Aridibaculum aurantiacum: one gene and its partner. The protein of the gene in region 1 interacts with the protein of each later gene in a pairwise test. Links are inferred from orthologs where the notes say so. Each region holds a gene or a part of one and is shown on either strand. Other genes may lie near its edges. The genes, in order: ribD and accC.

What was found.
Region 2: the proteins of ribD (region 1) and accC interact in binary tests that used the Escherichia coli proteins (3 or more experiments, as listed by UniProt). The link is inferred for Aridibaculum aurantiacum from one-to-one orthologs.

The regions. Positions count from the first base shown.
Region 1 is NZ_JAFEWC010000001.1:1,472,184-1,487,991, forward strand. What follows is about bases 8,508-11,399. They hold ribD (bifunctional diaminohydroxyphosphoribosylaminopyrimidine deaminase/5-amino-6-(5-phosphoribosylamino)uracil reductase RibD), read left to right. Parts: upstream 8,508-9,379; coding sequence 9,380-10,420; downstream 10,421-11,399. Other genes in these bases: prmC (peptide chain release factor N(5)-glutamine methyltransferase), read right to left, coding at 8,508-9,334; J4N22_RS06140 (EamA family transporter), read left to right, coding at 10,422-11,309; J4N22_RS06145 (IMPACT family protein), read left to right, coding at 11,306-11,399. Also shown: J4N22_RS06085 (APC family permease), read right to left, coding at 1-1,451; J4N22_RS06090 (OmpH/Skp family outer membrane protein), read right to left, coding at 1,528-2,121; J4N22_RS06095 (DUF6252 domain-containing protein), read left to right, coding at 2,323-3,258; J4N22_RS06100 (carbonic anhydrase family protein), read right to left, coding at 3,359-4,003; J4N22_RS06105 (SulP family inorganic anion transporter), read right to left, coding at 4,016-5,578; J4N22_RS06110 (TetR/AcrR family transcriptional regulator), read left to right, coding at 5,706-6,386; J4N22_RS06115 (cupin domain-containing protein), read left to right, coding at 6,462-6,821; J4N22_RS06120 (MotA/TolQ/ExbB proton channel family protein), read left to right, coding at 6,997-7,659; J4N22_RS06125 (ExbD/TolR family protein), read left to right, coding at 7,846-8,247; more of prmC, read right to left, coding at 8,480-8,507; more of J4N22_RS06145, read left to right, coding at 11,400-11,917; J4N22_RS06150 (tetratricopeptide repeat-containing sensor histidine kinase), read right to left, coding at 11,926-13,902; J4N22_RS06155 (3-hydroxyacyl-CoA dehydrogenase family protein), read right to left, coding at 14,001-14,888; J4N22_RS06160 (carboxypeptidase-like regulatory domain-containing protein), read right to left, coding at 15,104-15,742. UniProt on the Escherichia coli protein: Converts 2,5-diamino-6-(ribosylamino)-4(3h)-pyrimidinone 5'-phosphate into 5-amino-6-(ribosylamino)-2,4(1h,3h)-pyrimidinedione 5'-phosphate.
Region 2 is NZ_JAFEWC010000001.1:1,290,925-1,306,700, reverse strand. What follows is about bases 2,288-5,147. They hold accC (acetyl-CoA carboxylase biotin carboxylase subunit), read right to left. Parts: upstream 4,457-5,147; coding sequence 3,119-4,456; downstream 2,288-3,118. Other genes in these bases: accB (acetyl-CoA carboxylase biotin carboxyl carrier protein), read right to left, coding at 4,598-5,083; J4N22_RS05310 (DUF418 domain-containing protein), read right to left, coding at 2,288-2,926. Also shown: J4N22_RS05320 (low molecular weight protein-tyrosine-phosphatase), read left to right, coding at 1-135; hisS (histidine--tRNA ligase), read left to right, coding at 144-1,505; more of J4N22_RS05310, read right to left, coding at 1,517-2,287; J4N22_RS20070 (hypothetical protein), read left to right, coding at 5,754-5,885; efp (elongation factor P), read right to left, coding at 6,080-6,646; J4N22_RS05290 (tetratricopeptide repeat protein), read right to left, coding at 6,748-8,169; J4N22_RS05285 (hypothetical protein), read left to right, coding at 8,308-8,661; J4N22_RS05280 (hypothetical protein), read right to left, coding at 8,813-9,463; membrane protein insertase YidC, read right to left, coding at 9,541-11,400; J4N22_RS05270 (DUF4407 domain-containing protein), read left to right, coding at 11,612-12,808; J4N22_RS05265 (CTP synthase), read right to left, coding at 12,886-14,535; J4N22_RS05260 (dienelactone hydrolase family protein), read left to right, coding at 14,835-15,713. UniProt on the Escherichia coli protein: This protein is a component of the acetyl coenzyme A carboxylase complex; first, biotin carboxylase catalyzes the carboxylation of the carrier protein and then the transcarboxylase transfers the carboxyl group to form malonyl-CoA.

The DNA of each region.
Region 1 (15,808 bases):
TATACTGCTTTTTTATTGCTTGCGACCGCAATATAATACAAAGGCACACCCAGCAGAGTGATGATGGCTCCAGGCCATGTATAAGTAGGTTTGTAAATGATGAGAAGAATACAAAAGGTCAAGCCCATAATGATATAAAGTGCAGGCAATACAGGATACCCAATGGCCCTATATGGACGTTCTGCATCGGGACGTTTTACACGTAAAATGAAAATACCAATGATGGTTAGCATGTAGAATACTACCACCACAAATGATATCATATCGAGCAGGTCCCCATACTTGCCGCTGAGGCTCCATGCACAGGCAAACACCGCCTGTATCCATAGCGCATACGCAGGTACAGCATGTGTATTCAGGCGGCCAACTTTTTTGAAGAATAATCCATCCCTGGCCATTGTGTAGTATACACGTGCGCCAGCCAGTATCAACCCGTTGTTACAACCAAAGGTTGAGATCATAATCATGAGCGCGATGATAATGGTACCGATATTTCCAAAGATGACATTGGATGCAACAACAGCTACGCGATCATTTTTTGCTGATGCGATTTCCTGTAGTGGCAGCACCGCCGTATACATTACATTGGCAGCTACATATATAACGGTAACTATAAAGGTTCCTAAGAAGAGGCTAAGTCCGATGTTGCGCTGGGGGTTCTTTATTTCACCTGCTATGAATGTTACATTGTTCCAGGCATCGCTGCTGAAAATAGAACCTACCATTGCCGCAGCTATAGCACCCAATGCCGCAGCTATTGTATAATTAGCGAACGTGCCTTCACGCGATAAACTGCCAAGGTCCCAGGCATTGCTCCAGTTAGCTGTCCATACATCACCTTTAACCAGTATCAATCCAAATACAATTAGTCCAAAAAGACTAAGCAGCTTGGTAAGTGTGAATGTTGTTTGGATGGCTTTACCGCCTTTTACACCACGCGTATTTATGTAGGTAAGTAACACAATGACTACAATGGATAACAGTTGTGCAGCACTAATGCCGAATGAATATTGCATTTTGCCAGCTGCATCCACGCCTTTTTTTATACCCATCAATACATTGTCTTCGCTGAAGGCAGGAATGAGATAAGCAGTAAATTTTGCAAATGCAACACCTACTGCAGCAATTGTTGCTGTTTGTATTACAGAGAAAAAACTCCATCCATAAAGAAAACCTACGAGCGGGTTGTAAGCTTCTTTTAGGTACACATATTGTCCGCCGGCTTTTGGAAACATGGCGCTTAACTCGCCATAGCTTAGTGCAGCTGTAAGTGTCATTAACCCAGTCAGTATCCACACAAAGATCAGCCAGCCAGCACTACCCACATTACGTGTAATATCTGCACTTACTATAAAGATCCCTGATCCAATCATGCTGCCGGCTACGATCATAGTAGCATCCAGCAGGCCCAAAGTAGGTTTGAAAGAAGAAGCGTTAGAATTGTTGTCCATGCGTGTAGTTATAAAAAAAATCCCTTCTCTTTTAGGAGAAGGGATGAAGATAAGCAAATATGATATTGAGGATATTTTAGTCTTTCTTCTTGTATTGTTCATTCAATCCTTTCACTACTTCGGCAGTAATATCAAAACCTGGATCAACATAATAAACAGTACCTGGTTGATTTGCTACGATGTAGCTGAAGCCTTTGTCTTTGTTATACTCCTTCAGGAACTCTTCAATTTTCTTATTTACATCCTGCATCTTCTTAAACTGGATATCCTGCATTTCAAGATCGAGTGATTGCTCTTTATTAGCAAGCACCTTCTGATCGTTCATCAATTCTTGTTCTACTATGTTAGCGCGTTCTTGTGTCATGGTAGGTGCTTCCTGCTGGTATTTCTTCACCTTCTCCATGTAGCGGTTCTTCAGTTGGTTCAATTGTCCACCTAGTTCCTGTTGTTTAGATTTCAACTGGCTGCGTACATCTTTCAGGTATTCGTAGTTGTTATCAATAGAGTCCATTTCAAAATAAGCCAATTTGAAAGCGCCTGTTTGTGCCGACCCGGAAGTTTGAGAAGCTACCTGGGTTGTTGTTTTTTTACCACTTGAAAAGTGCAGGTAAAACAGCACTGCAACTGCTATAACAAGAATGATGTTTAAGGGCAATAGAAAATTTTTCATGAAGAGTTTTTAGGGCAGCAAAGTAAAAGGAATGGGAAGAATAAATTTGTTAAAGTAAAACTTTCCTAACTGCATGAATTATATATAAGCATATGTTCATGCGTTAGGAGTATGGCAAAAATGTTTATAGCAAATATGGCTGAAATAATTGCTGTATGGCTATTTCAGATATCTTAGAGCCATCAAACCTTTACCTTTTACATGAAACTACGCTTACCTTTTTTAGCAGCTATCATACTATTCTTTGCTGCTTGTCAAAAAGAAATTACCAGTGACATAGTTACCAGTACTTCACCAACCACTACACCCGGTACTACTGGCTCTTTTACTGCCAATATTAATGGAACGCCTTGGATAGCTAACAGGTTTTCACTGATCCAATTCAGTCCTGCCATGGGTCAGTTGCCGCGCCTTATGAACATTTCAGCTGTTGGAACAGATAAGCGAATGCTTACAATTACCCTTACTGATTCAGGAGCGCACCAGTATTCTTTATCTCCATATAGCTATTGGATGAATGCTGCAGCATACATTGATAGCAACATGGCCAATCCCATGAACTATAGTAGCAACCAAGCATATACGCCTAATGAGCCAAATGGTACATTTCGCGTATCATCTATAGATACAGTGCGTAAGACCATGAGTGGAACTTTTAGTTTCAAAGTTTACCGCCAGGCCGATAGCACATCCCTTACTTTTAGCAACGGAGTGTTCACAAATGTTTCTTATTCTACCGGTAGCCCGCTTCCTCCATCATCTACATCAGATACATTCAGGGTAAAAGTAAATGGTACTTCATTTGTTCCTCACAGTATCTCGGGCGACATGATGACCATGATGAATTCTATTATGCTACAAGGAAACAGCCAGGATCTTACACGCAATGTGAGTGTGGGCGTGCCAATGAACGCTACCCCCGGCACTTATCCTATGCTTTTTCCAGGTGATTATTATGGAGCCTATATGATGAGTGGGAACAGCTTTTCTTCTGTATCGGGTTCTATCCAGGTACTGGAACATAATACCACAACCAAACGTATACGTGCAAACTTTGCTTTTGTAGCACAGCCGCTTATTGCTCCTACACCTGTTCATAATATTACTGAAGGATATTTTTCTATTATCTACAGGTAGAAACTTCTAGTTGTAATAAAAAAAGAACGCACCATTAAAGAGCGTTCTTTTTTATGCTTAGTAGGTGAATTCTTTAAAGCATCACCTGTATGCAGAATGACTATTTGATACCCTGGAAAGTATCTTCATAAAATTCCACATTACCATTCTCTACATCATACATGGCACCAGCAATTCCGATTTGACCTGCTTCTACCATTTCACGTAGGGTAGGGCTTCTTTCTAGAATTTCTTTTACAGCAAGCTTTACATTCAGTTCAGCAACATGCTCTACAAACTCACTGTTTGAAGATGTTCTGTTATCTGTAGTTGTTGTTTCTGCGTTCAGTGCAGGTTCAAACTTTTTTAGTAGCGTAGTCAGGTTGCCTAATTCCACATGGTCGCAAGCTCCTTTTACTGCACCACACCTGGTGTGGCCCAATACAAGGATTACCTTAGCACCTGCAGCCTTACAGCCAAATTCCATGCTTCCTAATATATCTTCATTCACAATGTTTCCTGCGATACGTACGCTGAAGACATCACCCAGTCCCTGGTCAAAAATCAATTCGGCTGAAGTACGGGAGTCGATACAGCTAAGGATAACAGCAAATGGGTGTTGGCCATCTGAAGTTTCATTCATCTGTTGCAGCAGGTTGCGGTTTATCTTCAAATTGTTGATGAACCTGCGATTACCTTCTCTAAGAAGGGCGATACCCTGCTTTGGCGTTATCTTGTCGCGTGATTCCTTTGTAAGTGTCTTCATCTTTATTTTGTTTTAGTGTGACATTTCTGCTTTTTCCTCAGTAATACCAAGCAACTCTACTTCTATATTCTTGCTTTTGGCATTCTGCCTGAAGTTTTGAATGATCTCGATAACATCGTAATCTATAGCTACTGATTTAGATCCGTCTATAACAACTTTTGCGTTATCAGGTATTGCATTCAGGGTCTTCAAAATGTTTGCTTTATTTAAGAAGGATACTTCCTCAGCCAGTACAAGATGGTGCATTTCTTTGCCATTCTCAACTGTTTTAGTATCGTGAACATAATGCGAATTTTTGTAGTTGTGGCGCAGCGTGTAAAATATTCCAACGGCTAATCCTATACCTATACCTTTCAGAAGGTCGGTTGCTAGTATACCCACCACGGTTGCCATAAATGGTACGAACTGCTCCCAACCAAGCTTATACATCTGGATGAATAAAGCTGGTTTAGCCAGTTTATAACCTACCAGGATCAGGATAGCTGCCAGTGTTGCCAGTGGTATCATGTTTAGCAAATGCGCAATTGTGATAACACTTAGCAGCAACCATACGCCGTGCAAAATGGCTGATAACTTCGTCTTTGCTCCAAAGGTTATATTAGCAGAGCTTCTTACTATCACCTGCGTAATTGGTAGTCCACCTATCAATCCTGATACAATGTTTCCTAAACCTTGTGCTTTCAGTTCCCTGTTGGTTGGCGTTACTCTTTTTAGTGGATCAAGTTTATCTGTTGCCTCTACGCAAAGCAAAGTTTCAAGGCTTGCTATAACGGCTATAACCACTGCAATAAAATATACTTCAGGGTTGGCTAGTTGCGAAAAATCAGGAGAGGTGAATTGCCCGAAGAATGCTCCTATATTTTCAGGAACTGGCAAGGTCACTAATTGTTTATCGGCCAGGGTGAAATTAAGTATACCATTCCTGTATAGGTTGAACATGATGATACCCACTACCACTGCTACCAATGGTCCTTGTATCACATGAAAGATGCGGCTCTTTTTCATCAGCACATTCTCCCATAGAAGCAGAATGGCTATAGATATCAAAGCTATCAGTACCGCTCCAGGTGTTATTTGTGTAAATGCATGGGCGATGGCAGAGAAAGTATTCTCACCGGTCGGTTCTGCAAATTGCAGGCTGCCTTCCAGGTTCTCGTCGTAGCCCACTGCGTGAGGTATCTGTTTCAAAATGATGATAAGACCAATACCTGTAAGCATCCCTTTGATTACCGATGATGGAAAGAAATAAGCCACAAACCCGGCCCTCAGGTATCCGGCCAGTAACTGCAGGCAACCAGCCAATACAACGGCCAGGAGAAATGCATGCCATGAGCCGCCCAGGGTTTGAATTGAATTGAGAACAACAACAGCAAGACCTGCTGCAGGGCCGCTAACGCCTAATGCTGACCCACTTGCAATACCGCAGATAATGCCACCAACAATGCCTGCAATGATGCCTGCAAATAATGGTGCACCCGATGCCAGTGCAATACCTAGACATAGTGGAACAGCCACAAAGAAGACTACAATACTAGCAGGCAGGTCACTTTTGATTTCTTTGAATACGCTTTTCATGTACTGAAAATTTTTTCTTGCTTGTCAAAGTAGCAAAATTATCAATAACGATAGTATTACTATCATAAGTTTTTTATTTTTAGTTTTGTTTGAACGCTTAAAATGTAGTTGTTGATTATCACCAGGTATGAATTGGACCGTACAAATACAGATGAATGAAAAGCTTTTTGTTCGTGATCCGCAACAATCAGATCTGGGTAAAAAGATTATTGAACATAGTATACTTCTAATTGATGAGCTTGGGTTTGAAGCTTTTACATTCAGGAAGCTTGCTACAAAAATCCATACATCCGAAGCGGGTATATATCGCTATTTCGACAATAAGCATCGATTGCTGGTATACCTGGTAGCCTGGTATTGGAGATGGCTGGCATATAAGATCACCTTTAGTTTGAATAACGTGGTAGACCCAAAACAGAAGATACGTAAGGTTATCAAGCTACTGTCGCAGGAGGTAAAGGACGATGATAACATTTCGCATGTAAAAGAAAGTGTACTGCATCGAATTGTTATTTCAGAAGGGTCCAAAGCATATCTTACCAAACATGTTTCTGAAGACAACCAGGATCAGCTGTTCAAGCCTTATAAAGAACTGTGTTCCTTCTTTGCCGACATCATTCTTGAATTTGCACCGCATTACAAATATCCCAGGACATTAGCCAGCACTGTAGTAGAGGTAGCGCATATAGAAAATTTCTTTTTAAAACACCTGCCATCGCTTACAGATTTTGCCCACGATAATAAAGCAACCAAAATCACCGCTTTCCTTGAGCATCTTGTATTTTCAGCTTTAGGTAATGAACCTTAACAACAACTGGCAGTAGCCAATCACTTAGTCGATAAAACAAGTCTTCAATCCAACACTTAATAATCTAAACAACATATGAACTATTTTCTGCAGAATAAACCCTTTATAGTACCAACAACCGATGGAAAACTTATAGAAGAGCATTTTGGCCGTGTAGCCACCAACCAGCAAAACATTAGCATAGCTCATATGGTAGCGCCGCCACATTGGAGCGAGCCACACCAATCGACTACATTCGACGAATGGACATTGGTAAGCAGTGGCCGCAAATCTGTAGAGGTAGATGGTTTGAAAGTAACCGTAGAAGCAGGCCAAAGTATACTGGTAAAAAAAGGCGCAAGAGTTCGCTATAGTAATCCTTTTGATGAGCCTTGCGAATACTGGAGCATTTGCCTGCCTGCATTCTCAATAGAAGAGGTAAACAGGGAGAGTTGATTACAGCAAAACTTTAACAGCAGGTGCAGCAGCTGAATGTCTTCTGCATGTTTATTTGCATTCACACATGTGTACAAGTTATCGCTGTTACCACTATTGTCAATTCTTACTTTTACACCCATTTTAATTTTTACCAATAATGATGTTGATCTTTTTGCAAGCTGGCGGCTAGGTAATGGCAGACACCGTAAACAACGTAGCAGCTCAACCAGTAGCCGAATCGATTTCGTTGTGGAGCCTGCTCGACAGAGGTGGATGGATCATGTACCCGCTGTACGCCTTGTTTGTGGCAACCATCTTTTTCTTCTTCGAACGTTTTATTGCTATTCGCAAAGCGAGTAAAATAGAAGGGAACTTCATGAGTATGATCCGCGACAATATCATGATGGGTAATGTAACTGCTGCACGTACGCTTGCTAAGAATACACCTAACCCTGTTGCCAAAATGATTGACAAAGGCATTCAGCGTATAGGAAAACCTATTGACGCCATTGAGAAAAGTATGGAGAATGTAGGCAAGCTTGAAATGTACAACATGGAGCGCAACCTGAATATCTTATCGCTTATTGCTGGTATTGCTCCTATGTTCGGTTTCCTTGGAACCATCATTGGTATGGTGCAATTGTTCTATGGAATTTCGAGTACAGGTGAGTATACCTTAAGCACAATTGCTGGTGGTATCTACACCAAGATGATCACGTCAGCTACAGGTCTTATCATTGGTTTGATTGCTTATATGGGACATAACTTCCTGAGTACGCAAATAGATAAAACGGCTAACAAAATGGAAGCGGCAAGCGCCGAGTTTATAGACATACTGCAAGAGCCAACCAGGTAAAGAAAATTTGAAGTACCAGGTTAGAAGTACGAAGAAGATTTGGTAGCCGGCTGTAGTTAGTAATGATGCTTCCGTTGCGTCGCACACTTGTACAGCAGGTTGAAAGATGAGCAGGGGCAACAGCAGAATAACCTGCAACAGGAGAACAGGTACCAAAAGTTCTCACAACAAAAAAGGAACAACGATATGAACATACGTAGCAGATTAAGAACACATCCAGAGATGCACACCGGTGCACTGAACGATATATTGTTTATCCTGTTGTTATTCTTCCTGATCGTGTCCACGCTTGCCAATCCCAACGTTATCAAAGTATCTAATCCTAAAGCAAAGAGCGATACAAAAGCGAAGCAAACAGTAGTAGTAACGGTAGACAAAGAACAACGTTTGTTCCTTGGTCAAAAGCAGGTGCCTATACAATCACTTGAGGCAGAATTACAAGCATATCTTTCTAAAGAAACAGACAAGCCATCCGTAGTTATCAATGGCGACAGCACATCTCATTTAGGAACAGCTATCAAAGTAATGCAGATCATTAAAAAGCTGGGCGCAACACCTGTAATGGCGGTTGATAATGCCGGGCAGTAGGAGGTTAGGAGGTAGTATGTTAGATGTTAGGTGTTAGAGGTTGGAAGTAGTTGGTGAATAGTCAGTGGGCAGTGGTCAATAGTGAATTGCCTATTGTAAACTAATCTCCATCTATGGTCAATGGCATGTAAGTTTTTATTCAGCCGGAACTTCATCTAAAGGTTTTTAATCATTATTCCCTATTCACAATTCAGTACTCACTCCTCACAATTCACCACTCACTACTCACCATTCACTTCTCACACCTCACCATCCGGTCCTTTCCCTGCATATCTTTTTTAAGCACCACATCTTTATAGCCTTTTGCTTGCAGCAACTGCACTACTTGTTCGCCTAATTGTTCATTTATTTCGAAGTACAATCTTCCTTTTTCCTGCAGGTGTTGTTTTCCAAATTCAGCAATGGCTTCATAAAATATCAACGCATTATCATCTGGAACGAATAGCGCCAGGTGCGGCTCATAGGCCAGCACATTTTGGTTCATCTGTTCTTGCTCATTTGCCTTGATGTAGGGCGGGTTGCTTACAATAGCATCATATACCTGTAGCTGTTTCCATTCATCCGTATCCAGGATATTCAACTGGTGAAAATCTATATCAGCTTCATTGCTGGCTGCATTCTGCTTTGCCACTTGCAGGGCTTCAGCAGATACATCTACTGCAGCAATGGTGGCACCTGGTAGCTGCTTCTTTAGCGCAATAGGTATACATCCACTACCTGTTCCCACGTCTAAGATGGAGATGGCTGAATGTTGCTTTTGCATGTCTTGTACCACCCATTCCACTAGTTCTTCAGTTTCAGGACGGGGTATTAGTACATTCTCATTTACATAAAAATGGATTCCGTAGAACCATGCTTCATTTAGAACATACTGTACCGGCTTGTGCCTGGCAAGTTGTTGACCTGCTGTTTCTAAAGCCCGTTGCTGTTCTGTGGTAACTGGGAGGTCTTTGTTTATTATGCGGTCAATCTTCTTTTGTCCTGTAAAATGTTCAATGACCATATTGGCAATATTTGCCGCTTCACGATCGTCACAAACATCGAACAGTTGTAAAAGTACTTGTTGGTATGCCTGCTGTATGGTCACCTTGCAATGCTAGTACATTTTTCAGTTACTTTTGCGCTCCCACTCATGAACCCACACCAGTTATACATGCATAGATGCCTGCAACTTGCCGCGCTTGGCGAAGGCTTCGTTGCACCCAATCCTATGGTAGGTAGCGTGCTGGTTCATAACGGCAGGATCATAGGTGAAGGATATCACCAACAATATGGCAAAGCACATGCAGAAGTTAATTGTATAAATGCTGTAGCTGTTGCAGATAAGCACCTTATTCCGCTCTCTACATTATATGTTTCATTGGAGCCTTGTGCGCATTATGGCAAAACACCGCCATGCGCTGATCTTGTAATCACTTCTGGTATACGTAAAGTAGTGGTGGGATGCCGTGATCCTTTTTATGCAGTAGATGGTAAAGGCATTGAAATATTGCAGCAGGCTGGGGTAGAAGTGGTGATGAATGTACTGGAAGAAGAATGCATTGCACTGAATAAGCGGTTCTTTACATTTCACCAGCAAAAGCGGCCATACATTACGCTGAAGTGGGCACAGACTGCCAATGGTGTAATAGGTAATCCTGCAGAACGGTTACTTATCAGCAATGCCTATAGCAACAGGTTTGTGCACCAATTGCGCAGCAGTAACATGGCTATACTTGCAGGCACCAATACAGCTCTTCAAGATGATCCGCAACTGAATGTAAGGCATGCGCCGGGTGCCTCACCTGTTAGGTTGATCATTGACCTGCATAATAAATTACCGCAACACTTGCATTTGTTTGATGGGTCGCAGCGTACAGTAATATTTACTTATAGTGCACCTGCAGGTGTAGCGAACGTAGAATATTATGTACTGCAAAAAGAAAAACCAGTGCCTGCGCAAATAGTAGAAGCTTGCGTGGCGCTGCAGCTTCAAAGTATATTAATAGAAGGCGGTGCCAAAACTTTACAATTTTTCATTGATGCGCAACTGTGGGATGAAGCCATAGTCATTCGTAACACGCTGCTATATGCAGAAGGTATTGCTGCCCCCGCTTTACATTCAGCATCACTTTTTGCTACTAAACAACTGGATACAGATTTGATATCATACTATAAACAGAAGGAACGATAGCATGTTGTTTTTAGCCGGAAGCATTATACTCTCAGCATATCTTATTCTTGCTTTTAAGATGTTGCAGCGACTAGGTCTTGACCTGTTCCAGGCTATTGTTTTTAATTACATTACCTGCGTGATCACTGGCTCATTTGTGCATGGTGCATTTCCTATAGATAATGTAGCTTATAGTTCTGGCTGGTTTTGGTGGGCTTGTGGTATGGGAACCGTTTTCATTATTCTGTTCAATCTTATTGGGATCACCACCCAAAGAATTAATGTGGCAGTTGCTTCGGTAGCCAATAAGCTTTCACTTATTATTCCTGTTGTATTTAGCATTTACCTGTACAACGAAAGCCTAAGCAATATTCAGTGGTTAGGAATAGTGTTGGTATTAGTGGCAGTGATCTTTACCTGCTGGCCCAACAGGCAAACAGAACGAAAAAATACTGCTCAGCATTTCCTGTTATACCTGCTGCCTTTAGTGGTATTTGCTGGTAGTGGCTTGCTCGATACCATGATCAAATACGTAGAGACAACTTATCTCAACGAGGTTAATCAAGATGCTTTTTTGGTAACAGCTTTTGCATCCGCTGCTTCTATTGGTTTAGCAACATTATTATTACAGGTAATACGCGGTAAGCAAGTTTTATCGCCTAAAACTATACTTGCAGGTATACTTATAGGTGTTCCAAATTATTTCAGCATCTGGTGCCTTATTCAATTTTTAAAGATCAGTCCGTGGCCGAGCAGTGCAGCTATACCTTTAAATAATTTAGGTATCATTCTTTTCGGTAGTTTGGTAGCATCAATAGTTTTTAAAGAACGATTAAGTGCTATAAATGTAGCAGGCATTGCTGTTTCTATCCTCGCTATTTATTTTATTGCTTTTGGAACAACATTATGAGTGAACTTTCTTTTTATAGTACAATAGAAAAACCTTCTTACGCGGAATTCAAAGACCGTGGAAGTAGCTTCCTGGCTTACGCATTTCCCATACAATCTGCAGATGATTTTAAAAAACATTTGCAACAGTTAAAAAAGGAACATCCAAAAGCAGTGCATCATTGCTTTGGATACAGGCTTGGTTTGGATGCAAATAATTTCAGGGTGAGTGATGATGGAGAACCATCTGGTTCTGCTGGCAAACCTATTCTTGGACAGATAGACAGCAAGCAATTAACCAATACATTGGTTGTGGTTGTACGTTATTTTGGTGGTACTTTATTAGGTGTTCCCGGGTTGATCAATGCTTATAAAACGGCCTCTGCACTTGCATTACAACTAACGCCAATTATCCAAAAGCAGGTATTAGTTGATTATTCTTTACAATTCGACTATACACGCCTGAATGATGTAATGATGATTGTAAAACAATTTGGATGTGAAGTAAAAGGGCAGGAGCAACAATTATTTTGCTCATTAACTATTGGAATACCAAAAGCAAGATTGCAAGAGGTTTTATTTAAATTGAAAGAATTACATGCAGTCGAAGTTGCTGCAATTAAAGTTTAATTGGTCACTTATGCATTATTAGGCAGCGAAACAATGAATTCAGTTCCCTCACCTTTTTCACTTATTACGTTCAGGCTGCCTTTGTGCAATTCTACAAATTCACTACATAGAACCAGGCCTAATCCAGAACCAGTTTCTCCGGCAGTTCCTTTCGTGCTTTCTCTTGCGTGCAGGTTAAAAAGTTTTGTTTGTTGCACTTTATGGATGCCAGTGCCATAATCTTTCACATGAATATGGACCATGTTGTCGCTGGTGGTGGTATATACCTCCACCGCACTAAATTCATGGGAGAATTTAACCGCATTGCTGATAAGGTTTCGCATTACAAACTCAATTTGGTTCTCATCAGCTATCACCACTACAGGTGAAGAAATATTATTCTTGATAGAAATCTGTTTGTTGTCAGCAGTTTGTTTTAAAAACCTGCAAACCCGTGTAATTACCTCCTGCATATTCACCGGTTGTTTTTCAACGGTGCCCTGTGTAAAATGATTTTTACCCCAGGCCAGCATATTATCCATCGTTTCTAATACTGAGCCAGTGGTAAGTTTCAACCTGTCGAATAACACTTTGTGTTCACCATTTGATTCATCTGGGTATACTACCTGGAGTAATTGTAGAATATTCCCGATGGGTGATCGAAGATCGTGGCTAAGCACAGAGAGGAATTTATCCTTCATATTATTCAGCTCCACCAGTTCTTGTTTCCTGCGCTGCAATTGAATATTCTTATTATAAATTAACCCAAAGCTTATTACAAGTGAAAGCAGTAGCAGCATTCCTATTGCAGAAAGAACTAGTAGAATATTTCGTTGGCGGGTTTTTTCTTCATTGTCAGATTTCAATTGCTTTATCAGTAATTCATCTTTTTCCTGCTGGTATTCTACACGCAATCTTTCCAATGTTTCTGTTTTTTCAGAAGCATGAATACTGTCTTTAAGTGCTACCAGCTTTTGGTATAAATTAGCACTTTCTTTATAATCATTTTTTTCTTTGGCTACCTGAATAAGGTATTCATATGCTTCGGCCTCAAGTGACGGACTATTAACTTGCTTCGCTATTGCAATACTCTGGTGAATAAGTGGTGTAGCCTTATTCCACTCATTGTATTGCATGTGCAACTTTGCCCAACCTGAATAGGTTCGTGAAAGTTGCTCGTAATTTTTAAATTGAATAAAATGTTTTTCTGCTATTGCAAAATGCGCGACAGCGGAATCTTTTTTCTTTAGTTCCCGGTAAACATTTCCTAGGTTTAAATATGCCTCAGCAGCTACTGGCCAAATGCCTGCTTGTTCTGCTATCTGCTTCGATTTTAGCAATGCCTGCCTCGAAAGAATTAATTGATTTTTTTGACCATATATTGAGCCGATATTATTGTAAAGGCCCGATATATTTCTTTTATCCTGGTTTTTCTCAGCAAGTACTAAGGCTTTGTTGTAGAATTTCATAGCCTCGTCCAGGTTATTTGTGCGGGTGTAAACTGTACCTATGCGCAGGTAACTACTTGCCATTCCTGCGTCATCTTTTTCTTCCTCGTATATTTTTAGAGCTTGTAAAAAATTAGAAAGTGCTTTCGAATAATTTTCCTGCACCCCAAAGGCTACTCCTATACCATTCAAAACCGTGGCAATCCCTGAAGGATTATTGTTTTGCTTATGTAGATCGAGCGCCTTATTATATAATGATAACCCAGTAGGAATCTGGTTGATGTTTACCTTAATCCTTGCTTGTGTCGTAAACACGTCGGCAAGGCCCCTTGAATATTTAGCTTTAGAAAATAAATTCTCTGCAAGTTCTGTGTATGCATAAGCAGAGTCCGGATCTAATCTATTCCAATGCGAAGCAATTTGTAATAGTAGACGACCTTTTGAAGTGTCGGTACTTGTTTTAGTAAGTAATTGGCCAAGGCTGTCAATCTGCGTTTTTTGTCCATAGGTAATGCATACCATGAACATGGCAGCAAAGGCTACAGCCAGGTTTTTCATTGAATGTTTTTTAAGGTTGAGGGCGCGCAATTGAGCCCGCTAATATAGAATGAAAAAAACGGCTAAATATTGTATGGAATTAAACTTTAATTAAAGCTTTACTTAAAGCGACTGCTTACAATTAAGTCTTTACTACCAGGTGTATAAGTATAGAATCCTTCACCTGATTTAACACCTTTAAAGCCTGCAGTCACCATATTCACAAGGAGTGGACATGGTGCATATTTCTGGTTGCCAAAACCCTGGTAAAGAACATTTAAGATGCTAAGGCAAACATCTAAACCTATAAAGTCAGCTAGCTGTAGCGGTCCCATAGGATGAGCCATACCAAGTTTCATAACCGTATCTATTTCCTGTACGCCTGCCACACCTTCATACAGGCTGTAGATGGCTTCATTGATCATTGGCATCAATATCCTGTTAGCTATAAAGCCAGGATAATCATTAACTACGCAAGGAACTTTGCCTAATGTTTTACTTAATTCTACTATACTATCAGTCACCTCTCGTTTGGTAGCATAGCCATTTATTATCTCTACCAACTTCATTACAGGCACCGGGTTCATGAAGTGCATTCCAATTACCAACTCTGGTCGTTTGGTAGCTGCAGCTATTTTGGTAATAGAGATGGAGGATGTATTAGTGGCAAGAATGCAGGACGCAGGTGCCGCTTCGTCCAGTTGATGAAATATCTTAAGCTTGAGGTCTATATTCTCTGTGGCTGCTTCCACTACCAATTCAGCATCTTTTACCCCATCTGCAATTGTTGTATTGGTAGTAAGATTAGAAAGCGCCTTTTGCTTTGCGGCTTCAGTTAGGGAACCTTTGGCCACCTGGCGATCCATGTTCTTACCAATGGTCGCAAGTGCTTTATCCAGTTGTTCCTGCGATACATCAATAAGATTTACCTGGAAATCATTTTGAGCAAACACATGCGCTATTCCATTTCCCATGGTACCAGCACCAATAACAGCAATTTTTTTCATAAACAAGTATTTAGAATCGGTAGAAAGTGGCGGCAAATGTAAGGCAGATAGAATATAGAACCATGATCATATAGATCATGATAATGGATACCTGTAATGTGTTCTTTTAGCGACTATAGCGTGAGAAGGAATGTATTGAAAAACGGACAGCGTTATTCCCTAATTATATAAGATGAAATTGCTATAGACTAATTGGCAAACAGGCCACAGCCAGCTTACTTCTTTTTAAAATCACCCCTCTTCCAGGCTTTGATGAATTCGTTCCATGCAAACGGATTCATGATGTTCATCGGAGGCGTTTGGCCTGCATAATAGGTGCGGTTTGAAACCTGGCGCAACGTCTGGTTAGTTGCTTCCCTGCCATCTGTAGGCATGCCACTGGCAAGTATACGTCGCTTGGCTTCTTCAGTATTTTGTCGTGCTATTTCGTACTTATCATCAGGTATGCGTGTATTCACAAAATCACGTTCAAATTGCGCACGGGTAGGACGAGGACGTAATATGGTAGCCGGTAGAAAAGCGGTATCTGTTACCAGCAATTGAATAACACTGTACTGGTTGCTTTCTATCCTGTTGGGAATTTTTATAGCCTGCGGTTTAAAACCAACACTGGTAAATTCTACTTCATCACCTTTTAAAACAACGATAGAAAAAACACCTTGCTCGTTTGTCATCGTACCACGATGTGTGCCTTTTACGACCACGCTTACCGATGGAAGTGCACGTAAACTATCTGCTGTCATCACCACTCCGTACAGCTGAACAACACTGTCCTGTACAGCTTCAAATTGTGCAAACATTTTTATGGGTGCAAAAAAAGCGAGGATGAGTAGGTATCGTAAAAGTTTCTTCATTAGGTTGATCCCGGCTGTTATTTTACTAAAACCTCATATATCAATTATGAATTAGTAAAGACGGTG
Region 2 (15,776 bases), 180 kb from region 1 along the record:
TACCAGGGAAAGAACATGGAAGTTCCCGACCCGTGGTATGGCGGCGAAGAAGGCTACCACGAGGTTTACGCCATGATCAACAAAGCATGCGATGCCATCATTTCCAAGTACACAATCTTATCTCACATCTCATAACTCATAATTTGAAACCGGGATTACCACAAGGAACGAGGGATTTTTCTGCTGACGTAGTACGCAAGCGTAAATATATTTTCGACACCATCAGGAATGTGTTTGAGCTCTATGGCTTCCAACCTCTTGAAACACCAGCGATGGAAAACCTGGACACGCTGATGGGAAAGTATGGCGAAGAGGGCGACAAGCTGATCTTTAAAATACTGAACAACGGCTTGGACAATGCAGCCAAACACGAACAGGTGAAGGCTGATTTTGAAAAAGTGTTGCAGGGCAAAAGCATCAAAGGCATTACAGAAAGAGCGCTGCGTTATGATCTTACTATTCCTTTTGCACGTTATGTAGCGATGAACCACGGGCAGCTTACACTGCCGTTTAAGCGATACCAGATACAACCGGTATGGCGCGCTGATAGGCCTCAAAAAGGGCGCTACCGCGAATTTTACCAATGCGATGCAGATGTGGTAGGCAGTAATAGCCTGGTGAACGAGGTGGAACTTACCAGTATTTACAGCCAGGTGTTTTCCCAGCTGGGTATTGATGTGGAAATACGCATCAACAACCGGAAGATACTGGCAGCACTTGCCGAGGTATGTGGTGGTGCTGAAAAGATGATGGACATTACCATAGCCATTGACAAGCTTGATAAAATAGGTATTGAAAAAGTAAAGGAAGAACTAGTTCAGCGGGGTCTGAATGAAGAACAGGTGAAGGTGATAGAACAATACCTGCTGATAGAAGGAAACGACAATGCAGAGCGCCTGGCGAAACTGCAAGCACTCATTGGTGGAACACAGCTTGGGCAGAAAGGAATAGAAGAATTACAGTTCCTGCTGGGTTGGCTGCCAAACAATACACAGCTGGTTACCGACTTTACGTTGGCTCGTGGGCTGAATTACTATACTGGTACAATCTTCGAAATACAGGCCAAAGGCGTGCAGATGGGTAGCATTGGTGGCGGCGGCCGATATGATGATCTTACAGGCTTGTTTGGTGTACCTAATGTACCCGGTGTAGGAATCAGCTTTGGCGTAGACAGGATCTATGATGTGATGGAGGAGCTGCAGCTGTTCCCGGCAGCTGTTCAGTCAGGCACGCAGGTGTTGTTTTTTAACCTGGGTCGAAACGAAAGCAGGAAAGCCTTTGAACTGATGCAGCAACTTCGCGGCAAAGGCATACGTTGCGAGCTCTACCACGAGCAGTCGAAGTTTGATAAGCAATTTAAATATGCCGATAAAAAAGGCATAACCTACGCTGTAATGATTGGCAGCAAGGAATTAGAAGACGGAACGGCTGTTGTGAAAAACCTGGCAAAAGGAGAACAGCAAACCGTACCGCTTAATGAATTAGTAGAAATGAGCTGGCAATAAGAAAGAGCACCCTACACCGGGTGCTCTTCTGTTTTAGCTTTGTTTACAATGATTGATGGAGCTTCTGTGATAGCCGGCAGATCTTTTCGCATAGGCTGCCTTCTCCAGTAGGTCAGGCTCCTCCAGGCCCACTCAAAAGGGCCGAACCTAAAGTAGTTCAACCAAATATTGCTGAAAGCTATTTGGAAAACCCACACACCTGCTACAACCAGGTAAAGTTGATAACGCTCAAACTCGCCAAACCAGCGTAAGCCATGACCGTAGAAAATGAATGTGCAAATGAGGCTTTGCATCAGGTAATTTGAAAAAGCCATTTGTCCCACTTTTGAAAGTACCCTTAGCAACCAGCTTGCTACCTGCTTCTTATACAACAGCATCACCGTTCCAATGTGACCAAAGCAGAGAAATATCCTTTTGAACTGGTAAAGATCAACTGGAAGTTTCTCGAATATCAGCACCTGGTTGAAACGCAGGTCTACTGCTGTACGGTTGAGATAATATGCCAGTGATAGACCGCAGCCATATCCGATCAACAGCATCAAAGCGTAAGCACGTGTAGAACGCTTACCAGTTAATACGCCCATTTTATATAAAGCCATTCCCAGGAACAAGAATATCATGATGTCGTAGAAGATCATGTTATAAAACTTACTGCTCTCAAACTTCATATTCAGTGGCTTGAGGTGCGACATGATGCTGAAGTAGCCTTTTTGCATTTCCGCCTTTTCCTTTTCCACTTCCTTCCGTAGGTTATCAATGTTCATCTTTTCCTGCCTTTGCTCCCATTCTCCTTTGGCCGCGGCCAGCTCTTCACTTACCTTTTTGTTTTGTTTTTCAAATTGAATTGCTTGTTCAGCCTGCTGCTTCGTCTCTAGTAGCGCTACCCTCTCAAGCGTTCTCCTGGTGGTAGCTATGGTTAAGAAAAGCAAACTATATAACAGGAGATGTTTAGCACGCAGGTTTCTGAAGGGAAACAGGAACAAGCCGCAGAGCGCATAGCCATAGAGAATATCGCCGGGCCACAAGAAAATAAATGCATTGACTACGCCAAAAAGCATCAGCCATATCAGCCTCCTGTAGTAAAAATCAGCGGGATTAAGTCCATCCTTCTTTTGCTCAAGCCGTGAAATCATTAATATAGCACCGGCTCCAAACAAGATAGAGAACAAACCACGCATGGTACCTTCAAAACCAGTGGTAACGATCCACCATGTATGGTAATTAGGACCTGAATATTCGCCACGTATATCCAGGTTTTCCGCCAGCTGGTGGGGCATACCAAAATATGGGATATTCATTAGCAGGATGCCTAATAAAGCGATACCTCTTAATGTATCTATAATAGTGATACGTGATTTTTGTTCTATAGGAGCAGCCAAATCTGCAACCCCTGGTGCATCGGCAGCGAAGTCTTTGGTCATAACCGGACGTTTTGGTGAAGAAGAAACAAAGGCAACAACTAAAGATAAAATACATATTAAAAAAAGAAGAATATCTACTCTCAAACTTTTGCTTTCATCTAAAAAGATCATGAATGTTTCTTCAAATGCTTCCAGGACAAATATAAAACCCACGCCTTTTGGGCATGGGTTACTTCTATTATAAAAGCTTTGTTACTGAAGCTTAAAGGTGTCAAGGAACTTGGTAGTGAAATTACCTTTCCTGAAATCTTCGTTTTGCATAAGCTGAAGATGGAATGGTATAGTGGTTTTGATACCTTCTATAACATACTCGCTAAGTGCACGGTACATGGTATTGATAGCTTCTTCACGAGTTTGTGCAACCGCAATCAATTTACCAATCATACTATCGTAAAAAGGAGGAATAACATAGCCTGCGTAAACATGGCTATCAACACGCACTCCGTGTCCGCCTGGTTGGTTCAATACAGTAATTCTGCCAGGACTAGGACGAAAGTCATTGTATGGATCTTCGGCATTTATTCTACATTCGATAGCATGCATTTGCGGTTCATAATTTCTACCTGTCAAACGCTCACCACCCGCTATTTTGATTTGTTCCTTGATTAGGTCATAGTTGATCACCTCTTCGGTTACGCAATGCTCCACCTGTATACGTGTGTTCATTTCCATGAAGTAGAAATTGCGGTGCTTGTCCACCAGGAACTCAATTGTACCAACACTCTCGTAGTTGATAGCTGAAGCAGCTTTGATGGCAGCTTCACCCATTGCATGACGCAGTTCTGGTGTCATAAAAGGTGAAGGACTTTCTTCAACCAGTTTCTGATGACGACGCTGAATGGAACAATCACGTTCGCTAAGGTGACACACGTTTCCATACTGGTCGCCTGCTACCTGTATCTCTATATGCCTTGGCTCTTCCACGAATTTCTCCATGTAGATGCCATCATTCTTAAATGATGCACCAGCTTCGGTACGGGCAGTAGTGTAAGCTTTCTCTAATTCACTCTCTTCATTTACCACACGCATACCTTTACCACCACCACCGGCAGTAGCTTTCAGTATCACCGGGTATCCTATTTCTTTGGCTAATGCCTTAGCCTCTTCTACTGTCTCAAGCAAACCTTCTCCACCAGGTACCACAGGTACTCCGGCTTTTATCATGGTTTCTTTGGCAGTTATCTTGTCTCCCATCTTGCTGATCATATCAGGAGTAGGTCCTATAAACTTGATCCCGTGGTCGGCACATATCTGAGAGAACTTTGCATTTTCTGCAAGGAAACCATAACCTGGGTGAATGGCATCTGCGTTAGTAATCTCCGCCGCAGCCATTATATGAGGAATGTTTAAATAAGACTCGCTGCTTTGAGGTTTGCCAATGCAAACAGCTTCATCGGCAAATTTTACATGAAGACTATCCTTATCTGCTGTTGAATAAACAGCAACTGTTTTTATACCCATTTCGCGACAGGTGCGAATAACACGCAGTGCTATTTCACCCCTGTTTGCTATCAATATTTTTTTGAACATATGACAATTATTGGCTGATGGTTTAAGGGATAAAAGAACCACCAGTACTTATTCATGAAATTATTCTTGCCCGCTATTGTTACTACACATTGATAATTGTTGTAGGCAAAAGCTCCACTGGAACTTTTGAACTACCACTTCTTATGCAGGTTCAACCAGGAACAAAGGCTGGTCGTACTCTACAGGGCTTGCATCATCTACAAGCACCTTTACAATAGTTCCTTTCACTTCACTTTCGATTTCATTGAAAAGTTTCATTGCTTCAATGATGCATACAGTTTTACCTGGAGCTACTTCGTCACCTACGTTTACAAACGAAGGTTTATCTGGTGATGCACTACGGTAAAAAGTCCCGATCATCGGGCTGCGGATGGCAATTAAATTGTCAGAAGATTTTGAAGCAGCAGGTTGTTCTTGTGCAGTATTAGAAACCTGTGCTGGTGCAGCTGCCTGTTGTGCAACTGGATACTGAGCCATTGCTGGTGCGGGAACAGAAGCACTATACACTGGCACTGCATCTTCTTTTTGCCTGATAGTGATTTTGAAATCTTTTTCTTCTATTGTTAACTCGCCAATGTTGCTCTTGTTAATGATCTTGATTAACTCCTGGATTTGTTTGAAGTCCATACAATCGGATTTTGGTTTGATTGATTGTAAATGAGGTTTTTATAAAGAAACGGGCGGCAAAATAGCCAAAAATCCCATAAAAGATAGGAAATCTGAAAAACTTGTGCCAGTTGAACGTACAGGAAGGACTTATAAATCAACATATGAGGCATGAATGACCTGGCAGCTATGTAAAGAGGAGTATCTAAGAGAAAGGAAGACGCAGAAAATCTATGGATGAACTAGCTTTTCAGCATCCCTAAAATGATTACGAACAGGAAAATGATTACAAGCTTCAAGAAATCGGTTATAGCACTTTTTAGTTTACCATAACGGTTTGTTTTCCTGTAGGAGTAGCCTTGGGTGGAGATGTAGTTCATGATGGGATGTTTATAAATAGGTAAATAATTGAAACAACCTTAACTAGTACTTTTTTATAATAAGTAAGGATAACGGCGCAGGTTCGGCATTATTGTATAGTTGAAAATTTATTTTACTTCAATAACTGTCTCTACTACTTCCAGTTCTTTATCATCGCCTATATCTACAGCCGCCACTACTTGGTATACTCCTTTGGGTAAACTTGCCATTGAGGTTGTATGGAACTATCCGTTTAGCCCCTGGGAAGATTGGTAATTGCACATCACCAGGCTTGTAAACTAACCCTGGTTGTACATTGGTGAAGCTGACCATGGCTTTGCACGTCAGCATTGCTTCACCAGAATTTCCAACCACAAATTGGTACGACCCGGCCTTATTAGGTATGGGCGAAAATGATATAGCCTTTGCAGAAGCCTTCGTAGCGGATGAAGGATTGAAGTAGATATGTTGCTACTCTTGAAAATGTTTCTTCTTGCTTTGTGCCTGCTTGGTGTTATGGAATTCCATTTCATTTACAGGTTCAAGAAATAGCATCGTCCATCGTGGTTTATCCCCAAGAGAAGATGAAGTTTTTATGTATGGGCACAAATAAAGGCAGCCGGAAGACTACCTCATATATAAATCTATTTAAAAAGATTATTCTTTCACACGCTCTACGTATTCACCAGATTTAGTGTTGATCCTGATCAGTTCACCTTCATTTACAAACAAAGGCACCATTACAGTAGCACCACTTTCTACAGTAGCTGGTTTTAAAGTCCTTGTAGCTGTATCACCTTTCACGCCTGGCTCGCTGTAAGTAACCTGCATAACGATCTTATCAGGTAGTTCTACGCTCATAGGCTGCTCAGATTCTGTATTAATTGCTACTGAAACCTCCTGGCCATCTTTCAAAAACTGCGGAGCATCGATCATACTTTCAGGAAGAGAAAGTTGCTCAAAAGTTTCATTATCCATGAAGTTGTAGCCACTTTCATCTTTGTATAAAAACTGGAAAGGTTTCTTTTCAACACGAACAGGATAAATATTATCTCCACTGTTCCAGGTGTGTTCAATTGTGCGGTTATTATCTACACCTTTAAGTTTAGCCCAAACTTTAGCAGCAGCACGTGCTGTTTTATTTTGTCCAAATTCTATTACTGAATACAAGCTGTTATCCAGCTTTAAGATCATACCACGGCTGATATCTGCAGTTGTTGCCATAAAAGATTATATTTTAAAATCAAATTTTGAGAGGCGCAAAAGTAGTTATTGCAGTTTAATATACCATACGAAGTTGTAATAGCTGGTATTTGGCACTAAAACTAGATCTTCTTACCCTTTTTATAACGCGCAATTACATCTACCACCTGCGGGTTCTGAAGTATTGCCGGCTGAAGATCTATAAACCTTTTCAGTTGCCTTGGAGAAACCTGCATCGCCTTTTCAAGTTGTAATAATCCTTCCTTTGATCTGCGAAGTGCAAACAAGCACCCACTGAGATAGTATATGAATAAGGTCTTTCCTTCTGTTACTTTCAAGGCAGCTTCGCTTTGTTCTAAAGCTTCTTCATAAAATTCTGCTTTAAACAAACAACGAATCAATGCCTCCCAACCGGCCACACTTTTAGGCCTTGACCTTACCACATTCCCGAAATATTGAATAGCATCTTTGTACTGCTCCAACTGCATCTGGCACTCGCCCATTGCAAGATTATATTCAGGTAGCATTCTGTGGATGCGCATTGCACTTTCCAACTGTTTGATGGCGCTCTCCCACTGCTCTTCATTTATGTAAGTAAGAGCCATTTTATAGTAAAGCTTGCTATCATCGGGATTAAGATGCGAAGCTTTCCTATAATTGAACCTGGCTTGGGCAAAGTTTCCAATTTTATGATAGCAATGTCCAATGGCTTCATAGATCACATCCTCAGGTCTGCTTAGCTCAAGCACTTTCTCCAGTGCTTCTATGGCGTCTTTGAACTTGCGCAGACGCAGGTAAGCATCGCCCATGTTACGATAGGCGTAATCAAACTTTTCATCAATGGTTACAGCGTACAGGTATGCATCAATGGCTTTTTCATAAAGCTTCAGCCCTTGGTAAGCTGCTCCGAGATTAAACCACGCCAACTCGTTGTATGGAAAATCCTGGATGATATTCAGGTGGAGCCGGATGCTTTCTTCATTTCTTCCGGTGAAATCAGTCCAAAAGCAGATTTTATATAAAGCCTCTTCATTGGTGGGTTCTTCTTCTAAAATCAGTTTAAGACAATCAAAAACTTTATCAAATTCCTCGTAATCATCGTAAACGTCAGCCAGTTCAAAAAGCAGCTCGATTCTTTCGTCTCCTTCAAACTGCAGAAGTGCTGCTTCCAATAGTTCTACCGCATTTTGCTGCTGATCAAGAGCGAGGTAAGCATCTGTTTTTAAGATAAAAAGATTGATGTCGCTGCTGTCGAATAGTTCGGCGCGTTCCAGTATTTCTAAAGCATCCCAGTATTTGCGCCCTGCTAGCAAGAGGTCAGCTTTTTTGATCATTAAAACAGATGAGTATGGAAACTGCTCTATCCCAAGATCTGCGGCTTCCATAGCTTTGGCGAGTTCGTCTTTGTCATCATAGTAATCTATTATTCGTTCAAAAGCATCTTCTTCTAAAAATGAATGCTGGCGACCAGTCTTCAAATTCTCAAACTGCATCAGCAGTTCACGCAACTCTTCCCTGTCTTCTCTGTATGAATTTTCGCTCATGTTACATCTGTATTAATGAAAGTTAAGCTTGTACCAAAATAAAACCAACTTCTGATGTAACTTTTTAATTAAATCTGCGTTATGTACTTAGTAAAAAAAGTTGTTAAATATAATTTTATCACTTAATTTTGTATTGAGATGAATAAGAGAACTACTTTAAAAGCAATAACATTCACCGTAGCACTGGCACTTGTAAGTGTTACTCACATTGCTTTGGGTTCTTTTACCGGTTCTTCTGAAGGCAGGGCTAAACAATTTTCTTTAAAAGACTTCAATAAGAGCTTTTACAAAACAAATGCTGTTCAGTTTTCTCTTCGCAGCTTCGAGTTCAAAGGTTCCCAGGTTCTTAACAAGAAGAAAGAAAATGATGGTTCCACTACCGTTTCTTCTATTATGAGGTTTGAAAAAGGTAACACTACTTATATCTACCCTTATAAGCACAAGATTTCGGTACCTAAGTTTGCTACACCAACTCCTCCTACTATCAGGTAATAATATCTTGATCAAAATATAAATCATCTTCCAATCGGAAGATTTTTTTTTGCCTATACCTTTCCATCACTAGCTAGCTTTCCACGTATTCTGTACTAAAAAAGGCAACCTGAATTTCAGATTGCCTTCAACATCTATTGTTTATTGATGATTATAGTATTCTATACCCGCTCCTCGGAATATCAAAAAGTGCAACCGGAACAGGTGTTAATGTTATTCTTGTAGCAGTATACTTCACCCTTGTCTTTCCATCTTCAGATTGAGCCTCATATTCTAAAGCAAAACCTGGGAGGTCCTGGAACTGGTACTCGAAAGAACGATTAGATGGAATGATAGATGGTGCATAGAACACATTGTACTGTGATCCATCTTTCAACCGTGCCACAATTTTCTTGCACTCATACCCAAGGATAGTTTTTGTTTCCTCTGTATTAATAAAGGTGATCCCTTCATATTTCCTATTTTGCTCAGTCCGCTTACGCGCATCGATATAGGTAAGGTATTTTGTATTCCCTAATTCCCTTAATACCACTGTTGTATCAGATTTGCTATCATGCAGGAATACTTGTTTGAAAGAAGGTGTAACAAGATCTGTTCTAACTTTTGAACCTTTAATAAAGAGGTTTTTGACTGCCCCATTCATTGCCTTCACAGTATTCGCGTCAGCATTGGCATCTTCTATAGAAAGTTCGTAAACTACAGAAACCTCAGAGATAACTTTTGGTGATTGAGCCTGAGCGAAAACAGAGAATCCAGGCACTAAAAGCGTCACAAATAAGTTTTTCAAAATTGCCTTATACATCAGGAATAATTTGGTTCAATAATAACGAAAAAGCCTGTGCTATTGACACAGGCTTCGTTAAAGTAATTGATCTACAACTATTTTTTATCTGAAGATCGTTGTTTCAGTTCCTGGAGTTTCTTTTGCGACTCTACCATCCCCTCGTACTTCTGCTGCCATTTAGACTTCACCTTCGGCTTTTTACGTGTCTCTTCGATCTTAGCCAATATCTTATCATGATTGATGATATAGTTCTGGATAATGAACTGAAGGATCAAGGTAATAACGTTTGATACGGTATAGTACCAGGTAAGTGCCGATGGCAGCCTGTTGAATACAAACAACAGGATGAAAGGGAAAATATATGGCATGTACTTCATCACCGGGTTGTTTTGGTCCGGTGTCATGCTCATATTGTAAAACGAGATAAGGAAACTGGTAATAACAGCCGTAAGCGTAAATAAGCTTACGTGATCGCCGTAACCCCAGATATAAATAGGCAACTTTAGTATTACATCATAAGATGAAAGATCATCTGCCCACAAGAAGTTTGCACCTCTCAATGATATTTCGGCATTGAAGAAGCTATACAAGGCAAAGAAGATAGGTATCTGGAGCAAAGCAGGTATACAACCACCAAGCGGGTTAACACCGGCTTCTCTAAACAACTTCATTTGCTCCATTGCAAAGCCTTGCTGATCTTCACCAAACTTCTTCTTCAGAACATCCAGCTCCGGACGTAGCACCTTCATTTTAGCACCACTTAGGTAACTGCTATAGGTTAATGGAGATGTAACCAAGCGAATAAAAATGGTCAACAGGGCAATCACCCAACCATAGTTGGTAATGAAGCTTGCAAAGAAGTTGAACACCGGCATAATGATGTACCTGTTGATGTATTTCACAAAAGAGAAAACACCAGAGCCAAGGTCCACAATACTTTCCATTTCCATTCCATATTGCTTAAGAACCTGGTAATCATTAGGACCATAATATATCTGAAAAGGGATATTGGCAGAGGCTGAAGCAGGAAGTTGGATGCGCATATTCGCAATGGCCTTACCTACAACATCTGTTGAGTCTTCATCTCCAGGAACAGTAATGCTTACTTCACCTGAATTGAAATTTCCTTTTGCTACAAGAGTAGTATTGAAGAACTGCTGCTTTATAGACAGCCATTTCACCGGTTTATTAAAAGTTTCACTGGCACCAGTAGCTGCATTTGTAAAATCATAATCATCATCGGTAAAGTAGCAAAGGCGGGATTGCGTTCTCTCGTAACGAACATCGCGCTGGTGCTGCGCAGTAAGCACTTGCCAATTCAGGTTAAGTGTGTTTTGCGTTAGTAACCTGTCAGATCCCTGCAACTGTACGTTCCAGTCAATCATGTAGTTATTAGGACGAACTACATACTGATGTGCAATAGACTGGCCTTCAGCCGAAGGCAGCAGGAATGTTACAACCGTACTTCCATCAGGTGATTTAGATATAGTACCCGGGTTGAAGAAAAGATTGGTTGTAGAAGAAGATTGGTTAGCAGTAGTATTTATATTATAAGAGATATGGTCGAAATCTGTTCCTGCCAGTATAACATTGGTACTATCAGCTGATTGAAATTTCTTTAGCTCTACACTTTTAGGTTGTCCGCCCTTATTGGTAAAAACTATCTTGATCAGTTCATTTTCTACAGTCAACAGTTGCTCTGTTCCATTTGCTGCAGAATGAAAAGAACCAGCGGCAGCCACATTCTGCATTGAATCTCTTCTAGTAGAATCCACACGTGCGGTAGCCGGGTCAACAACAGGAAGCTGCTTAGCTTTTACCTGTGCAATTGAGTCTTCAACACGTCTTTGTTCCTTTAAAAGCTCTTGTTGCTGTTGGCTGGAAAACCAGAAGTACCCGAAAAAGAGAATTCCTAATAACACGAATCCAATGACCGTATTCTTATCAGTCTGCATATCAGTTTCAAAAATTAGTCGGCAAAGGTAGGGATTTGAGGGTTAGCATACCCGCATCAAGGTTTTCTTAACGCCAGCAGCGGCAGGTGCAGCCGTTAAATAAGTGGTAAAGGCAAATCAGCAGTGTCTTTCACCTGATAATGTTGTTACTTTAGTTACTGTACAGTAGATCTCCCCGCTTCAACCACCATTTTCAATTCAATCTTTTTGTATGCGTGAAAGTATCACTTCACTTTCGCAGAGGGAGCATTATGCTCCATCGGCGTGGGATAAATTCCTGTGGTGGCTAAGTACAGCCGAGAAAGAACTGTTGACAGATTGCGTGGTAGACAGGAACCGTTACCGGATAATAGGTACCACAGTATTGGCTACATGGGCTTTTGCTACCCTTGCATGGACCTACTTCTGGTCCACGATCACAACTAATCTTGTTGCAGTTATTGCTTTAGGCCTGTTCATGGGGTTTATTATTTTAACCATTGACAGGGCGCTGATCAAAGGCATCAACAAGTTCAACAAAACAAAAGCGGCTCCACTTATTCTTCGATCCATTCTTGCCATTACACTTGGAACATTCATGGCGCAACCTGCTGTTTTGTACATGTTTGATAAAGAGATACAACTGCAGGCTTCATTGGACAATGAAAAACGAAAACGTACTAAACAATCAGAACTCGATTCTCTTTACAAACCACAACAAGCTGTTTTGCAGGCCAACAAAGATGTTTACACGCAACAACTTGATAAGAAGTATAATGAAGTGACCACGGCACGCCAGGCATTTGTACAAGAAATTGATGGAACCGGCGGCAGTGGAAAAGTAGGCATTCACAACATAGCCAGGGCTAAAAAAATGGAGTATGAGAAGCTGGATGAGGAATACAGGAAGCTGGTAACTGAAACTCAACCAAAGATCAATGAACTTGATAGTTCACTTGCTTCTATTGATGCCATTGTAAAAAAGGAAAATGACACATTTACAAGCTTGCTAAATAATGGTTTTCTTACCCGAATAGAAGCTTTGAACAATCTTGTAAAAAGTAATACTGCCTTACAGTGGCGCTACATCCTGATTGTGGTTATACTGATGCTGATAGAACTGATGCCAGTACTGGCAAAGACGCTTCTTCCTTCAGGTACATATGATGAGAAGGTGCGACTACGCGAAGAGATGGAAAAAGAGATTGCCACTACCAACCAACTGAAAGAAAAAGACCTGAAAGAACTGTATAACCAACTGGCAAAAGAAAATGATGAGAACTTCCTTCGTCACTTTTTTGAAACATCAAGGCCTGAAAGGGAAGAACAGTTGAAAGAAAGACTGAAGAATTGGACGTCAACTACACAAAGTTTTGATGGTTTTTGGGAAAGCATGAAGAAAGACATCATGACAAAGCAGGAATCATAGAAATAGATTCATCCTATAAAACAACAGCGGCTGTTTCTAAATTGAAACAGCCGCTGCTTTATTAGGTAACAATACAACTAGATCATCTCGCTATGCAAAAGCGGGTTCCTGATTGAAGTACGTTTTTCATTATACCTTTTGGTTGCGGCTACAAAATGCACAAACAAAGGAGCCGGGCTTTCTACAGAACTTTTTAGTTCAGGATGGTATTGCGCGCCAATGAAAAATGGATGCGATGGAATCTCCATGATCTCCACCAAACCTGTATCTGGATTGGTTCCACTGGCTATCATCCCCTCCTGCTGGTATTGCTGCAGGTAATCATTATTAAACTCAAAACGATGACGATGTCTTTCGCTGATCTCGGTGGTTCCATAGATCTTATGAGCAAGTGAACCTTCTTTTAACACACAAGGATATGCACCTAAACGCATAGTGCCGCCTTTCAACGTAATCTTCTTTTGCTCCTCCATCATGTTGATTACAGGATGCGGTGTATGCTCATCCATTTCTGTGCTATGGGCATTTTCAAGCCCCAGTACATTTCGTCCGAATTCTATTACAGCCATTTGCATTCCCAAACATATACCGAAGAAAGGCAAGCCGTTTTCACGCGCATATTTCACAGCTGTTATCTTTCCTTCTATACCACGATGTCCAAAGCCTGGTGCCACTAAAAGACCATCTAAACCATCCAGTTTTTCTGAAACATTTTCATCAGTAATGAACTCACTGTGCACGTTTACCACCTGCACCTTGCATTCATTAATTGCCCCTGCATGAATGAAACTTTCAAGTATTGACTTGTATGCATCCTGCAGCTCAATGTATTTACCAATAAGACCAATAGTAACCTTGCTCTTAGGGTACTTCAGCTTATCCAGGAAGCCTTTCCATTTCTCCAGGTCTGGCTCGTTGAAGTTGGTAATATTTAAACGCTTCAAGCAAATAAGATCCAGCTTTTCGCGCATCATCATTAAAGGCACTTCGTATATGGTAGAAGCATCGGCAGCTTCAATAACAGCTTCTTGTTTTACATTACAAAACAGTGCGAGTTTCCGCTTGATATCATTGGTAAGTGGCTCTTCAGCACGACACACCAATATATCAGGATGAACACCATTTTCACTCATCAGCTTTACGCTGTGCTGTGTTGGTTTTGTCTTCAGTTCTTTTGCTGCTTTCAAATAAGGTATCAGCGTAAGATGTACTACCAGGCAATCTTCTTCGGGCAGTTCCCACTGTAGCTGGCGTACTGCCTCTATGAATGGAAGACTTTCAATATCTCCCACTGTACCACCAATTTCAGTAAGCACTACATCGTATTTATCATCCTTACCCAACAGTAGCATCCTTCTTTTTATTTCATCGGTAATGTGCGGTATCACCTGCACTGTCTTACCGAGATATGCTCCTTCACGTTCTTTATTAATAACTGTTTGGTATATGCGACCGGTAGTTACGTTATTTGCCTGTGTGGTGTGAATATTCAGGAACCTTTCATAATGCCCCAGGTCAAGATCTGTTTCAGCTCCATCTTCCGTTACATAACACTCGCCATGTTCATATGGATTTAGCGTACCCGGATCTACATTTATATAAGGATCAAACTTTTGAATAGTTGCCCGTAAACCACGCGCCTGCAGGAGTTTTGCCAGAGACGCTGCTATGATACCTTTTCCTAAACTACTTGTAACACCACCTGTAACAAAAATGAACTTTGCCATTGTTTCAATATAAGAATTTATCAATAAGTGTAAAAGCCAACAATGGAACTGCTCCACCAGTTGGTAGCTATGCCATCCATGGCATAGAAATTCTCCAATGCAAGAAGCAGCAGAGTTCGAAAATCCAGTAAAATAATAGATGAGTTTCCGCTCATCACCCTAAACTGAATGACCTGCGGAGAAGAAAAAAATCTCAGAGGTCGTACAAACCTACAGCAATTTTAGGTGGCAAAAAAAATTGGATTTAAATATTAACCATGTGGACATGGTATGTGTTAATTTCAAACAAACTATACATAATGAGAAATTTTTTAATCCTTGTATTTTCTTCATTTGTTATGGCAGCCATCATGAGTGCTGCTTTCACAAAACAATCTGCCGAGCCACTCACACCCGAATGTTATACCAGTTGTTTCATTAGCGATGTAAGAGAGTATTCAAAAATGGAAGCACGCACTATGGATTTTGCTATGCTGCATGACGAGCCTTTGCCATTTGAGTTGGAAGACAAGAAAGGCAAGATGATAGATTTTAAAACCCCTGATGGCAACAAGGCAATGGCTTACGAGATAAAAGGGAAAAAGAAAAGCAAGAACTACCTATTAGTAATACAGGAATGGTGGGGATTGAATGATTATATAAAGCAGGAAAGTGATAAGCTGGCAGGTGACCTGGATGATGTGACCATACTGGCTTTGGACATGTACGATGGCAAGGTAGCTACAACCAGGGACAGTGCTATGAAGTACATGTCGGGCGTGAACAACGAGCGATTAGAAAATATAATAAAGGGAGCCATAGCCTATGCAGGAAAAGATGCAAAGATATTCACCATAGGCTGGTGCTTTGGTGGCATGTGGAGTTTACAAGCTGGCATAATTGCTGGCAACCAGGGTGCAGGAACTATTATGTACTATGGCCGTCCAGAAACCAATCTTGAGAAACTACAAAAACTACAAACTGATGTGATCGGTTTCTTTGGCAACAAAGACAGGAGCCCATCACCTGAAATGGTGGATGCATTTATAGAAAATATGAAGAAGGTGGATAAGAAGCTGACGGTTCATCGCTATGATGCGGGCCATGGTTTTGCTAATCCATCTAATCCAAATTTTGATAAAGAAGCCACGAAAGATTCTTATGAGAAAACACTGGCTTTCATAAAAGCAAGACTTTGATCTGAAACATTGTTACAAAAAGGAGTGGCATCTTACCACTCCTTTTTTATTTATATTCTTAAA